DNA from 3 places in the Arthrobacter sp. StoSoilB22 genome. Region 3 is predicted to be linked to each of the others. Evidence: predicted binding sites of a transcription regulator. Region 3 holds the regulator's gene; each other region holds the start of a gene.
The links. Region 3 encodes LexA, which represses DNA repair genes until DNA is damaged. Its sites were predicted from a motif close to TCGAACANNTGTTCGA; they were not measured.

Region 1 (3,274 bases), 260 kb from region 3:
TACGCGGTGGCGTTCGACATTGAGCCCGGGTACACCGTCACCTACGGCGACTTGCTCATCGACTGCATCGTCCGCAACGTGTGGGCTGTGGGCGAGGGCTATATGCCCAACACGCAGATCCAGATCTCTGCGAGCACCGCCGACGGCGAGCCATTCTTCGACCTCACAGCCGCAGCCGTGGGCTCGGCCTGGCTCAGCCCGCAAACTTCCACGCCCTCGGAGCACAACACCGTGATTATCCCGCTCAGTGCTGAGGACCCGGAGGGGGCACGGAACCTCTCCCTGTTCAAGAAAGACGGTTCCTGGCCGGGCGTCATACCGAAGCCTTTCTCCTATGACGTCACCGTCAAGAGTGGCTGATCCCACGCGACAGCCGCTCCGCGCGTTAGCGGCCCCCACGGCCGTGGTTTGCCTGAGTACAGGGCGTCGAGGACGCTAAGGTCGGCGCCGCTGACACTTGCCTTACCGCTGGCGCGTGACCTTGCGTGGCTGGCGGAACTCCTCGGGCACGTTGACAACGCCCTTCGGAACAGCAACCGTTATTCCCTTTTTGGTGACACTGGTGACCTTATGACCCAGCTGCTTGGCGTACTCAACCACGGGTCGCGAGGCAGCCCTGTTCCGGGCGATGGCGATGAGCACGATCGTGAGGAACGCGAGGGTCAGCAGTCCGGGCACCACGATGGCGATCGCCGGGCTGATGAGACCGTTCAGAAGCAGGGCCGGACCGAGGAACCACAGCGCGACAGAGGACACCATAAACCCGAGAACCAACTTCTCGGAGTGTGCGTGTACGGCCTGGGCGTGGGCCAGCTCATCCGGGTAGCGTTCCTTGACCATGCGTGTGATGTCGGCGCTAAGCGCGCCACCGAGTTGCCTGGTCCGGTCGGTCATTGCTCTCCTATGTGTTCGTGCCAGAAGTTGTTCGCTTGATCTTCCCTCAAAATACTCGTCATTCGTCTCACCGCGAGAAACCATCGCCCTGAGGTGCCGAGCGAAGCGGAATGGACAGGATGTCTGGGGTCCGCTGTACACTGAATTATCGAACATATATTCGAATAAAGGTGTGTTGTGGGCGTGATAGTCGGCCCCCGCGTGGTAGATGCGGGCTTTTCCCTGATGTCAGTACTGTTGGCACCTATTCCTGTGGCGGCGGGATATCCCTCGCCTGCGCAGGACTATTTTGATGGTCGGATTGATCTCAATGAGCATCTGATCAAGGATGTCACCAGCACGTTCGTGGTGAGGGTGACGGGTCAGTCCATGGAGGGTGCCGGGATCAGTGACGGGGATGAGTTGATCGTTAACCGGGCACTGGAGCCCAAGGATGGGTCCGTCGTCGTTGCTGTCCTTGATGGTGAGTTGACCATCAAAAGGCTGCGCGTCACGCCGTCGGGAGTGGTGCTGCAGGCGGACAATCCCAAGTATCCGGACATTCGAGTGCCCGCGATGTCGGAACTGACCATTTGGGGCGTAGCCACAACGTGCCTGCATCACATTTGATTGAATCCAGCCGGTAGGGCTTCGCACCCTCTGGGTCGCCGACGCCCTCCTGGGCATCCTCTTCCCCACGCTGGCGGCCCTCGGGGAAGGCTTGGCCACGCGGGCCATCTACCTGGATTTCCGTACCACCGGCATCCCGTCTGCCCGGACTTTTCCACAATCCGGTGGGCGGGATGTTTTCTTGTCGGGGCCCGAAGGTACAGTAGAAGTATTCGAATATATGTTCGAATACGCGGCGTGTCCTGCACTGAAACGGCGGCTCGCGTGCTAATGCCGATTTAGGGATGGAAATGTCCAAGCCAGCGCTCATGCACCGCATGCAGGAGATTGCCCATGTGGATATCAACTGCTTCTACGCCTCGGCGGAGCGTGCCTTCAACCCAGCGTTGGAAGGCAAACCGTTGATTGTCCTGTCCAACAACGACGGCTGCGCTGTGACCAGATCGCCGGAGGCCAAGAAACTGGGAATCGGGCTGGGGGAGCCATGGTTCAAGCTCGCGCCACGGGCCGAGGAATGGGGATTGATAGCCCTGTCGAGCAACTACGAACTGTATGGAGACATCAGCTCGCGCGTCATGGAGCTCCTGGCCCGGTACTCAGCATGGCAGGAGGTGTACTCCATTGATGAGGCGTTCCTGGGAGTGAAGGGGCAACCGGATGACCTGCTGGAATTGGGGCGAACCATCAAGGTTGCCTGCCAACGGCATGTGGGGGTTCCCGTTTGCGTAGGGATCGCGCGCACTAAGACTCTCGCCAAGCTGGCCAATAAGTGGGCCAAGCATAATCCGGCCTTCAACGGTGTGTGCCGTTGGGACTCCATTCCCGAGGCCCAACGCGAGGCACTCATGGCGCGGCTCTCCGTGATAGAGATCTGGGGCGTCGCCACCCGGCTCACAAGACGCCTGAACGCGATGGGAATCTTCTCCATCCTGGACCTGGTCAGGGCCGACCCTGTGGCGTTGCGGGACAAATTCTCCATTGTCATGATGCGCACTGTCCTGGAACTGCAAGGCACGCCCTGCATCCCTATGGAGGAAGAACGAATCGGGCGGGACCAACTGATTTTTTCCCGGTCTTTCTCCACGCCGATCACCACGGCCGCGGAGTTACGTCAGGTGCTCAGCGTCTACGGTCAGATGGCCAGTGCCAGGCTGGCCAAGCACGATCTTCAGGCCAAACTGCTGACTGCCTTTGCTGCAACATCGGTCTACAACCCCAACGACAAATCGTTCCCCACCGTCAACATCAAACTACCCATGCCAACCTCGGACCCCGTTCTGCTGACCAAGGCCGCACACGCTCTGGTTCCCAGGATCCAGGAAGGCGTCAGGTACGCCAAAGCCGGGATCATGGTCACTGACCTTCGCCCCAGCGGCAACCAGAAACCATTGGAAATCTTCGAGAACCCGCATGAAGAGCAGGGCATTGGCCCCTTGCTGGAGCAAGTCAGCAAGCGGTATGGCCGGGGCTCCATTGGTTTGGGCCATGCGGGCATCAAGGGCGGCCCGGACTGGTCCATGAAACGGGACATGCTCAGCCCCCGCTACACCACCAACTGGGACGAACTTCCCCTGGTGAAGGCGGCCTAGCGTGGCAGGGAAAACCGTGGCAGGAGGACTAAGCCCGCAGCCGGTAACCCCGCTTCACCACGGTTTCCACCAGCTTGCCGTCCGGAAGGGAGGACCGCAGCCGGCTCACCGTCATATCCAGGGCGTGCACAGAGCCGCGCAAGTCCAACAAGTCAGAGAGAGCCTCCCGGGACAGTACAGCT
Region 2 (3,274 bases), 1.8 Mb from region 3:
CGGCAGGGCCACCACGGGGATGAAGACGAGGGCTGCAAGGATTTGGCCACCCTGTGTACCGGTGAGGGTCCAGGAGGTGAAGAAGGAGCGGCGGTTGTCCGGGGCGTGCTCAAGGGTCATGGAGGAAGCGCCGGCCTGCTCGCCTGCAGCGGAGAGGCCCTGGCAGAGCCGGGCGAGGACCAGCAGGGCCGGAGCCCACCAGCCAATGGTCTTGAAGTCGGGGAGGCAGCCGATAACAAATGTGGCTGCCCCCATGAGGACCAGCGTGAACATCAGGACCTTCTGCCTGCCAATGCGGTCACCGAAGTGACCCAGAATCACCGCACCCACGGGGCGGGCAACGTAGGCGAAGCCGAAAGTTGCGAAGGACATGATGGCCGCGTTCGCGTCGGCGGAGGGAAAGAAGACGTGGGGGAAGATCAGGGCCGCGGCAGAGCCGAAGATGAAGAAGTCGTAATACTCGACGGCGCTGCCCAGGAAGCTGGCAAGCGCGGCTTTCTTGGGGGTTCCGGAAGTGGTTTCAGTGCCTGGCGTCGCTGACGGCATTGTTTGGCTCATGGGGTGTTCCTTCTGTGACGACGATGTCGCGGATCTGGCTTCTGTGGGGAGACCCAAGCATGGTGCGGCCGGTCGATCCCTGCATTAGTAACCACATGGTGAGAGCTACTTGTGCAATACAGCAATAGTGGCTGTGAGTGGGGTCACTTGTCAAGAGATGTCACCACCATCTAGAAATAGCTCTCACTATGTGAGAGCATCAAAACATGAGTGTGAAAGAGGACACAAAGACCGACATGGTCGGCAAGGCCTTGAGCCTGTTGGTTCTATTGGGAAATGAACCGCGCGGGGCGAGTGCGGCGGATCTGGCAAGGAGTGCGAATCTCCCGTTCAGCACCACGTACAGACTGCTGGGTTCACTGACCCGCGATGGATTTGTTGACTACGAGCCCGATGGGCGTCGGTACCACTTGGGACTACGCGTCTTCCAGCTCGGCCAGCGCGTTTCCAATCACCACGGCTTCGCGGCAACGGCGCTGCCCGTCCTTCAGCGTGTCACTGAAATTACGCATGAGGCCACCATCTTGTCCGTGCGCGACGGCAATCATCACCTCACTGTAAACAAGGTGGACGGACCCAAGACCTTTCGGGTCACCAGCGACCCCGGTCACCTGGGCGCCTTGCACACTACCTCCGTGGGTAAGGCGATCGTGGCGTTTGAGGATGAGATCGAGCGGAAGAGGCTGCTGGAGGAGCTCCCCCTGGATCCGCTCACCGAGCACACCATTACCGACCGCGACAAGTTCCGCGAGGAGATCGAGCAGGTGCGACGCCAGGGTTACGCGGTGATGGATGAAGAAAACGAGATTGGCATGCGCGCCGTCGCTGTTCCGGTTCTCAACTCACAGGGCCATGCGTTCGCCTCCCTCGCCACGGCCGTCCCGGTGTTCCGCATGAGCATGGAGGAATTGATTGCCCACGTCCCTACCCTGCAGGAGGCCGCGGCTGAACTCGCGGCCCGCCTGCCCCAGCGGTGACCCTCACCCAACCAGGTCGCAATAGTGCGCGTTTAGACGGCTCTAAGCGCGCTTAACTGCTACTTGGTTGGGTGCGCACTGTGGAAATGTTCGCGATAAGAACAAGCGTGCGGAATATGAACACTTGTAGTAATCTAAATAACACCCCGGCTGGAAGCGCCCCAGAAAGCGCCAAAAGCTCGGCGGTGCTGAAGTCAAAGGAGCTTTAGGATGAGCAACCGAGCCGAGTCCGTTCTGGTGGGCCTCGTAGGCGAAGGCGTCATGCCCTCACTCACGCCGCCCATGCACGAACGCGAAGCCGATGTGCAGGGCCTTCGCTTGCTGTACCGCCCCATCGACTTGCTGGAACTGCAGTTGCCGGCCACCGCCGTCGGGGATCTCCTGACGGCGGCGCAGCGCATGGGCTTCAACGGACTGAACATCACGCACCCGTGCAAGCAGTTGGTGCTGGGGCACCTTGATGAAATTTCCGACGACGCCGCGCGCCTGGGTGCCGTCAATACCGTCCTGATTCAGGACGGCCGGCTGATTGGCCACAACACTGACTTCTCCGGCTTCGGCTCGGCGCTCGCGGACGGCCTCCCCGAGGCGCGACTAGACCGCGTAGTTCAGTTAGGTGCAGGCGGTGCCGGTTCCGCCGTCGCCTACGCACTCCTCAAAGCCGGCGTCGGCACCCTGGACCTGGTGGACATGGATCCCGCCCGCGCCGCGGAACGTGCCGCCGAGCTCGGGGGGCTTTTCCCTGAAGCCACCGTTACGCCGCGGAGCATCAACGAGCTGCCCGAGATCATGCCCCTCGCTGACGGCTTGGTGCACTGCACTCCCATCGGCATGGCGGCCCACCCCGGGCTCCCCTTGGACATGGGCCTGGTGGAGCCGCGGCATTGGGTGGCGGACATCGTCTACCGCCCCATCGAAACGCAACTGGTCCGCGAGGCGCGGGCCAAGGGATGCGACGTCCTCGACGGCGGTCGCATGGCAGTCGGTCAGGCAGCCGACGCCTTCCAGCTCATCACTGGACGCGAGGCGGACCGCGATCGCATGCGGGCGCACTTCCTGGAGCTGATCGCCGCCGAAGAAGAGGCACTCTTGGCAAAGGCGGCCAACTGATGCGCACCGGAATCGCCACGGTTTGCCTGTCCGGCACGCTGAAGGAGAAGATGCAGGCCTGCGCGATTGCGGGCTTCGATGGCATCGAGATCTTCGAACAGGACCTCGTCACGTCCCCCCACAGCCCGGAAGAGGTCCGGACAATGGCCGCCGACCTCGGCTTGGGCCTGGATCTCTACCAGCCGTTCCGGGATTTCGACGGCGTCACTCCGGACCTGCTGAAGGCCAACCTCAAGCGGGCCGAGGCCAAGTTCAAGCTCATGTCACGTTTGGGCATGGACACCATCCTGGTCTGCTCCAACGTGGCCACGGCAACCATTGACGACGACGATCTCAGAGCCGAGCAGCTCGCGGAATTGGCAGAGTTGGCCGGGGCGCACGGCGTCAAGGTTGCCTACGAAGCCCTGGCGTGGGGCAAATACGTCAACGACTACGAGCACGCCTACCGCCTGGTTGAGATGGTGGACCACCCCAACCTCGGCACCTGCCTTGACTCCTTCCACATTCTTTCCCGTGACTGGGACACCGCGCCGATCGAGCAGATCAACGCGGAGAAAATCTTCTTCGTTCAGGTTGCCGACGCCCCCAAGCTCTCCATGGACGTGCTGTCCTGGAGCCGCCATTACCGG
Region 3 (3,274 bases):
CGGGTGGACCCCAATCGCAGCTGGGCAAGGAAGTGGTCCGCCTCAGGGAATGGGCGGAGAAGACCACTACCGGAGACCGCGACGAACTCATGCCCGGCGTCACCGACAGGGCTTGGCGGCAGGTTTCCGTCACGTCCATGGAGTGCCTGGGTGCCCAGAAGTGCCCCGTGGCAGAAGAGTGCTTCAGTGAGCTGGCCCGTTCAAGGGCTGGTGAGGCCGACGTCGTAGTCACCAACCATGCCATGTTGGCCGTCAGCGCCTTTGAAGGCCTGGCTGTCTTGCCCGAGTACGACGTCGTGGTGGTTGATGAGGCGCACGAGCTTCAGGACCGGGTAACCGGAGCCGTTTCAGGACAGTTATCCGTGGCCATGGTCCACGCGGCGGCATCAAGTGCCCGCAAGCATACGGCCATCACCGTGGACGCCCTCAACGCAGCTGCGGACAGCTTGGATATGGCCATAGCTGGCGTGCCCAACGGTCTGTTGCCCAACGGCCTCAACGACGAACAGCTGGATTGCCTTGACCAATTGCGGGACGCCACGCGCGCCGCGCTCTCGGACTCGAAGACGGATTCTTCAAACGCGGTCGACGGCGGACGGCAGCTTGCGCGCTCACGGCTCATGCTCATCCTGGAACTGTGCGAGCGGATGCTCGCCGCGAAGGAGAACCGCGAAGTGGTCTGGTTCTCGCGGAACAGCACGTTCGACCCCCAGCAGGGATATTCTCCGCCGGACGAGACAGCTCCTGCATTGATTAATATTGCCCCGCTCAGTGTGGCGGGGCGGCTTCGAGAGGGGCTCTTTGCCGGCCATACTGTGGTGCTGACCTCTGCGACCCTGGCCATCGGCTCGGCCTTCGAGCCCGCCGCGGGTGGTCTTGGCCTGATTGGAGACGGCGCGCCGAGCTGGACGGGCATTGATGTGGGATCGCCCTTCGACTATCCCAAACAGGGTGTTCTATACGTGGCAAAGCACCTGCCCAAACCGGGCCGCGGTACTTCGCCGGAGGCGCTGGACGAATTGGAAGACCTCATCCGGGCGTCCGGGGGCGGAGCGCTTTGCCTGTTCTCCTCGCGGCGTGCTGCCGAAGAAGCCGCCGATGCCATGCGGCTCCGGCTGGATGTGGACATTCTCTGTCAGGGAGAATCCACCATGGCGGCCCTGGTGAAGCAATTCGCGGACGAGCCAGATACGTGCCTCTTCGGAACCATGTCCCTGTGGCAGGGGGTAGACGTTCCGGGTGGCTCATGCCGACTGGTGGTTATTGACCGCATTCCCTTCCCACGTCCTGACGATCCCCTGATGACTGCCCGTTCCCGGGCGGTTGCCCAATCGGGCGGGAACGGTTTCATGGCCGTGTCAGCCACGCACGCTGCCATTCGGCTGGCGCAGGGCGCTGGCCGACTGATCCGCTCGACGGGAGACAAAGGGGTGGTCGCGGTACTCGACTCCAGGCTTTCGACCGAGCGCTACGGGGGCTTTCTACGTGCCGCCCTGCCGCCGTTCTGGGCCACCACGGACCGGTCGGTGGTTCGAGGCGTTCTGGAACGTCTGGGCTCGGCTAAAGCCCCGTAATGCACAGCTTCCCGTGAACACCTGCTGGTGTCCACGGGAAGCTGCGTTTAAAGGGCGTGAGCGCTTAAAGAGAGCGCAGTACCGAGACGACCTTGCCCATGATGGTGGCCTGATCTCCGAGGATGGGCTCGTACTGGGTGTTTTGGGGGAGCAGCCACGTGTGACCGTCCCGCTGCCGGAAAGTCTTCACGGTTGCTTCATCATCCAGCAGGGCGGCAACGATGTCGCCGTTGATGGCATCATTCTGTCGCCGGACCACCACCCAGTCGCCGTCACAGATAGCAGCATCGATCATGGAATCGCCGGCCACCTTCAGCATGAACAGTTCGCCATGCCCCACGAGTTGCCGTGGGAGTGCAAGCACGTCTTCCACCGTCTGGTCAGCCAGGATCGGTCCACCTGCCGCGATGCGCCCCACCAAGGGGACCATGGCGGTATCACTGGCGCTGGCTAGCTCGGTGACGGCCAGGCCACCGGCGCTGCGAAGGGTGGTCGGAGCGTCCACACCGGGGATGGGCCCGCCATCAAGGGTTAGGGGCATCAGCACTTCCATGGCGCGGGGACGCTTGGGGTCCCGGCGGAGGTAGCCGAGCTTCTCCAATTGGGACAACTGGTGCGTGACGCTGGACAAACTGGCCAGACCCACGGTGTCGCCGATTTCGCGCATGCTGGGAGGGTAGCCGTTGTCATTGACTGACCTCTGGATGGTCTCCAGGATCTTTTTCTGCCGGACGGTCAGGCTTTTGGGACTCTTTTGAGGCTGTTGGCTCCGCAGGGGTGCCCCTCCGCCTGTGGCTTTCGCTGCCATGTTCGCCAATGCCTTTCCATTCCGCCCTGATGAGGGCCAGGGGTGTCAGGTCTGCAAAAATGTCAGACCCTCCTGTTCCACTGAAACAGTGCTGCTTCTTCACTCAAACGTAGGGCAGGCACAGGCGTTTATCAAACATTTGTTCTAGCGAGTCTCGACACCGTTCGTTGATAAGTGCTAAAAATGTCATAGCAAGGTTCGAATATGTGTTCTATAAACCTGATGCTGAAGCTGGATGTTCGAACAAAGCGTTCGAACATCCGGGGCAGGCCCAGGGGAACACAAAGAATTGGCAGCCAGGCACCGGGCATCCCGGAGCGTGGCAATAGCTCAGAAGGGCTCAGCTCATGTCCGCAGTCACTACGTTCGCTGATTTCCGTACTACCCAGGCACCCGCTCGCCTGCGCCTGACCCGAAGGGGACGGATCGTCTTCTTCGGCATCCCGGCCATGCTGTTGGTTGCAGCGTTGCTGAGTCTTGCCGGATTTATCAACTCCCCGGCCAAGGCAGCCGACTCGCAGTCCCAACTGCGTCCGCCTGTTGCCGTCACTGTTACAGTCCAGCCAGGTCAGTCCCTCTGGGGCATCGCCGGCGCTGCCGCTCCCGAGCGTGACCCCCGCGACGTCATCGCCGAGATCATCCAGCTCAACGACCTCCGGGGCGGCCGCATCCTGCCCGGCCAGCAGCTGTTCGTCCCTGCAAACTGATCCCTCGGCACCCGCAGAAATCAAGGGTCGGGCGTCACAGTTAGTCGGCAGTCCCGGCCGCCCCTTAAACTGGGTTGGTGAGTGACCAGCTTGAGCGACTTGACCGACTTCCCCTTCGGACCAACCTGCGTGGATTGAGCCCCTATGGCGCACCGCAGCTCGATGTCCCGATCCTGCTCAACGTC

Region 1: a site for LexA is predicted at 1,716-1,731, ahead of LDN70_RS06715 (Y-family DNA polymerase). Genes of this name have one in related genera too.
Region 2: a site for LexA is predicted at 1,633-1,648, ahead of LDN70_RS20330 (shikimate dehydrogenase). Genes of this name have one in related genera too.

What each region holds. Positions count from the first base shown of each region.
Region 1 is NZ_AP024652.1:1,390,427-1,393,700, forward strand. Features, by position in the region: gene LDN70_RS06700 (hypothetical protein) at 1-360, shown strand, start outside; gene LDN70_RS06705 (hypothetical protein) at 463-894, opposite strand; gene LDN70_RS06710 (LexA family protein) at 1,072-1,503, shown strand; gene LDN70_RS06715 (Y-family DNA polymerase) at 1,794-3,092, shown strand; gene LDN70_RS06720 (uroporphyrinogen-III synthase) at 3,121-3,274, opposite strand, start outside.
Region 2 is NZ_AP024652.1:4,382,030-4,385,303, reverse strand. Features, by position in the region: gene LDN70_RS20340 (MFS transporter) at 1-558, opposite strand, end outside; gene LDN70_RS20335 (IclR family transcriptional regulator) at 765-1,535, shown strand; gene LDN70_RS20330 (shikimate dehydrogenase) at 1,746-2,645, shown strand; gene LDN70_RS20325 (bifunctional sugar phosphate isomerase/epimerase/4-hydroxyphenylpyruvate dioxygenase family protein) at 2,645-3,274, shown strand, end outside.
Region 3 is NZ_AP024652.1:1,651,022-1,654,295, forward strand. Features, by position in the region: gene LDN70_RS07840 (ATP-dependent DNA helicase) at 1-1,574, shown strand, start outside; gene lexA (transcriptional repressor LexA) at 1,639-2,382, opposite strand; gene LDN70_RS07850 (LysM peptidoglycan-binding domain-containing protein) at 2,730-3,089, shown strand; gene LDN70_RS07855 (histidinol-phosphate transaminase) at 3,167-3,274, shown strand, end outside.